Regions from separate parts of the Marinobacter shunpengi genome, predicted to be linked through region 2. Evidence: predicted binding sites of a transcription regulator. Region 2 holds the regulator's gene; the other holds the start of a gene.
What was found. The regulator FliA, encoded in region 2, starts transcription of late flagellar genes. The targets are predictions, from matches to a motif close to CTAAAGTTTNNNNNNNNNNNGCCGNTAA.
Positions count from the first base shown of each region.

Region 1: a site for FliA is predicted at 1,032-1,059, ahead of ACJO3T_RS04745 (flagellar protein MotY). Genes of this name have one in related genera too.

Region 1 covers NZ_JBJJLA010000010.1:32,520-34,718, forward strand. The annotation lists gene ACJO3T_RS04740 (histone deacetylase family protein) at 1-41, shown strand, start outside; gene ACJO3T_RS04745 (flagellar protein MotY) at 38-991, opposite strand; gene pyrC (dihydroorotase) at 1,127-2,161, shown strand.
Region 2 covers NZ_JBJJLA010000015.1:379,479-381,677, forward strand. The annotation lists gene ACJO3T_RS09735 (protein phosphatase CheZ) at 1-179, opposite strand, end outside; gene cheY (chemotaxis response regulator CheY) at 229-612, opposite strand; gene ACJO3T_RS09745 (RNA polymerase sigma factor FliA) at 828-1,577, opposite strand; gene ACJO3T_RS09750 (MinD/ParA family protein) at 1,609-2,199, opposite strand, start outside.

The DNA.
Region 1 (2,199 bases), on a different contig from region 2:
TTGGTGCCCACGTCGGCGAACTGGTGCGCGCAGGGCGCTAGCCGCTGGCCCCACCAAAGGCATCGCTGTCCGCCCGCTGCACGCCCTGGCTGTCCCCTTCCCGCTCCAGGCGGATATTGGTTCGCCGGTTATCCGCCGGATTGCCCGAAACCGGGTACTGGTCCGCGTGGGAGCGGATCACGATCAGGTCTTCGGGCACCCCGACTTCAATCAGGTAATCCGCCACCACCTGGGCCCGCTCCTCGGACAACGCACGGTTCTGGATACGGCTACCCATACTGTCGGAATGGCCATCCACAAACATCCGCGTGATGGCGGGGTCCGCCGCCACATAGGTGGCGATATTCCGCAGCAATTGCCGGTCCCGGTCCGACAGCGAGGTACTGCCAGAACCGAAGGGAATGCGGGAGCGCTGGATCTGGTCGTAGTTGACCGGCAGCAGCCCCGTCACGCAGCGCCGGTAGCCGTCGAATTCCGAACGGAAGTTGATGTTGGACAGCCGGACACGCACCGGGTCACCCTGGTAGCGGGCCTGGCGGGTGACGGTGGGCGCCATACCGGACAGGAGCCCCTCCATCATGGCCATGGCTTCCCGCTGGCCCACTTCCACCACCTTGCGGTCGTCGCTGACATCGACATAGCCCAGCCGCTGCGTGGGCTCGCCCGGACGCCAGGACGGCGCCTCCACCACCAGCAGGCCACGCCCCGGCCGCATCAGCGGCAGATCCGCCTCCAGGTAGAAGCCCAGATCCTCGCCGGCCCGGTGACTGAACACCGCGCGACCGTAACCGGGCACGTCATGGGTCAGGGTACAGTCGAACACGGATTCGGTCAGGTACCATTCGCTGTTCTCCAGCCCGGCGCCAAAGCTGCGGGCGCCGACGGGCAGGCTGGCCGCCAGTCCCCCGGCCACAAGCAGGGCCAGCAGGGTCTTGCGGCCCCGCAACCTGTTGTTTCCTGGTGTGTCTGTTGAACAATCGTGTCTGACCATGGCCGTTTCCGGAGATCTGATAAAAGTGCACCTGCAAAGTCTATCGGCGGCCACCGCGGATTCTTTAGCCCTGACCTTCTGGTATACTCGCGGCGTTTTCCAGAAGGCAACCCTGATACCGGAGACCCAGGCCCCATGACCGATCAGATCACCATCACCCGACCGGACGACTGGCACCTGCACGTACGGGATGGCGATGTGCTGGCGGATGTGGTGCCTGCCACCGTCCAGCGGTTCGCCCGGGCCATTATCATGCCCAACCTGGTACCGCCGGTGACCACGGCAGAGCAGGCACTGGCCTACCGGGACCGCATCCTGGCCGCCCGGGGTGACCATACCGGTTTCGAGCCCTTGATGACCCTGTATCTGACCGGTACTACGACCCCGGACCAGATTCGTGAAGCCTATAAGGCCGGCATTCCGGCGGCCAAGCTGTACCCGGCTGGCGCCACCACCAACTCGGCTTCCGGCGTCCGGGATATCAAGGAAATTGACGACGTACTGGCCACCATGGCCGAGTGCGGCATGCTGTTGCTGGTCCACGGCGAGGTCACCCACGACCATGTGGACATCTTCGACCGGGAGAAGGCCTTTATCGACCAGGTGCTGGCCCCGGTGATGGAACGCCACCCGTCACTGCGGGTGGTCCTGGAACACATCACCACCGGTGATGCCGCCGAATTTGTGAAACAGCACGATGGCGACCGGCTGGCGGCCACCATCACGCCCCAGCACCTGATGTATAACCGTAACCACCTGCTGGTAGGCGGCATCCGCCCGCACCTGTACTGCCTGCCCGTGCTCAAGCGCAACGTGCATCAGCAGGCCCTGCGGGATGCCGTGGTCAGCGGTGACCGTCGATTCTTCCTGGGCACCGATTCCGCGCCCCATGATCTGGGCAAGAAGGAAACCGCCTGCGGCTGTGCCGGGTGCTACTCTGCCTTTGCCGCCATCGAACTGTATGCGGAGATATTCGAGGACCTGGGCGTACTGGACAAGCTGGAAGCCTTTGCGAGCTTCAACGGCCCGGATTTCTACCGTCTGCCCCGTAACACCGACACCATCACCCTGAAGCGGGAGCCCTGGACCGTACCGGAACGACTCCCCCTGGCCGATGGTGCCATTGTTCCCCTGCGGGCCGGCGAAACCCTGCGCTGGCGCCTGGCCTGATTTCAGCCTTTACCCAATCCCGATCTGGAGATGTTGTG
Region 2 (2,199 bases):
AGGCGACCGACTTCCCGGTAAAGGCTCTGGTCCCTTACTTCACTCAGCTCATTGATCAGGGTCATGGCCTTGGCGTAGTCACCGGCATTGACCTGTTTCACCAACTCGTTGGCCTGCTCCTTGAGCTGGCTGGTGATCTCCGGGTCAAGGTTGGGGCCACTGTTTTTATCTTCGCTCATGGGAGCACATCCGGACTGTCGGTTCTGGTTTCAAAGCGTACCCGACGCTTTACTCAATACGCTCGAAGATCTTCTCGATCTTCTCCTTGAGTACGGCGGCCGTGAACGGTTTGACGACGTAGCCGTTAACGCCGGCCTGGGCGGCCGCCACGATCTGGTCACGCTTGGCTTCCGCGGTGACCATCAGGACAGGCAGGTCCTTGATCTGCTCATCGGCGCGAACTTCCTTGAGCAGGTCGAAACCGGACATGCCCGGCATGTTCCAGTCGGTGACCAGAAAGTCATACTTGCCGGAACGAAGCATGGGCAGCGCGGTGTTGCCGTCGTCTGCCTCATCGGTATTGGTAAACCCGAGATCACGCAGCAGGTTCTTGATAATCCGTCGCATTGTGGAGAAGTCGTCCACAATGAGAATCTTCATGTTCTTGTCCAATGGGACCTCCAGTTGGTCGTCGCCGGAATAATGACCTGGGCCTGGCAGTTATGGGCCCGGGCAACGTTTGATCAGGCTGTTCCGCTTCCGCCTGTTTCCGGGCGGTTGGCGTTATTCTAGCAGCCCTGGCGTTGCTTACCGTTTCAATGTGTTATCGCCCAGCAGGGCGTGCTGGATTCCTGTCGCCTCGACGCGCTCTGCACCCGCTCCCGGAATCAGGACGTGCCGGCATCAGACGCCTGCCATTCGGACAGTCGCCCCCGCAACCTCAGAGCGGCCTGGCTATGGATCTGGCTGACCCGGCTCTCACTTACCCCGAGCACGGCGCCGATTTCCTTCAGGTTCAGTTCTTCCTGGTAGTAGAGACTGAGTACCAGCTTCTCACGCTCCGGCAGATCCTCAATGGCCGCCGCCAGGTTCTGGCGGAAGGCGGCGCCCGACACATCATCCAGGGGATTGTCCGAAGCCTCCTGTTCCTGTATCGGCAGCTCCCCGGATTCATTGAGTTCATCCAGGGAAAAAAGTCGACCGGAATTAGTGTCACTGAGGCAGGCGTGGTACTCCGGCAGGGTCATGCCGAGTTCTTCCGCCACTTCGTGATCCTGGGCTTCCCGCCCTTCACGATCCTCCACGGCCTTGATGGCGGCGGACACGCGGCGGGCATTGCGGTGAACTGAGCGTGGCACCCAGTCCCCCTTGCGGATCTCGTCAACGATGGCGCCACGGATACGGATGCCGGCGTAGGTTTCAAAGGAAGCACCACGGTCCGACTGGTATTTTGCGGCAGCTTCCAGCAACCCCACCATACCGGCCTGCATCAGGTCCTCGAGTTGCACGGAATCCGGCAGTCGGGCCATGAGATGCAGGGCGATTTTCTTGACCAGCGGCGCATGCTGCTCCACCAGGTGGTGGGCATCACGCCGGCCGGTCTGATGGTAGATTCCGAGACTTCTGGCCAATGTCATGTATCCGGTTAACCCATACATCAGGATTGGATCAGGCGTTGGTGCTTACCAGGCGCTCCACGAAGAATTCCAGATGCCCCCGGGGGGACGATGGTAGCGGCCAGCTGTCCACCTTCTCGGCCAGGGCCTTGATGGCCAGTGAGGCCTTCGCCCTGGGGTAGGCATCGAGCACCGCCCGCTGCCTCTGGACTGCCTTGCGTACCGCCTCATCGTAAGGAACCATGCCTACATATTGTAGTGCAACATCCAGGAAGCGCTCGGTGACCCGGGTCAGTTTGCCGAACAGGTGTTTGCCTTCCTGCTCGTTACGGACCTGGTTGGCCAGGATGCGGAAGCGGTTAACGCCGTAATCCCGGTTCATCAATTTGATCAGGGCATAGGCATCGGTGATCGAGGTGGGTTCGTCGCAGACCACCAGCAGCAGTTCCTGGGACGCACGCAGGAAGCTGACCACGCTCTCGGAGATACCGGCCGCGGTATCGACAATGAGCACGTCCACCTGATCGCCCAGTTCACTGAAGGCGTTAATCAGGCCAGCGTGCTCCATGGGGGAAAGCTGGGTCATGCGCTGGGTGCCGGAGGACGCGGGAACGATCTTGATACCCCCGGGGCCATTAACCAG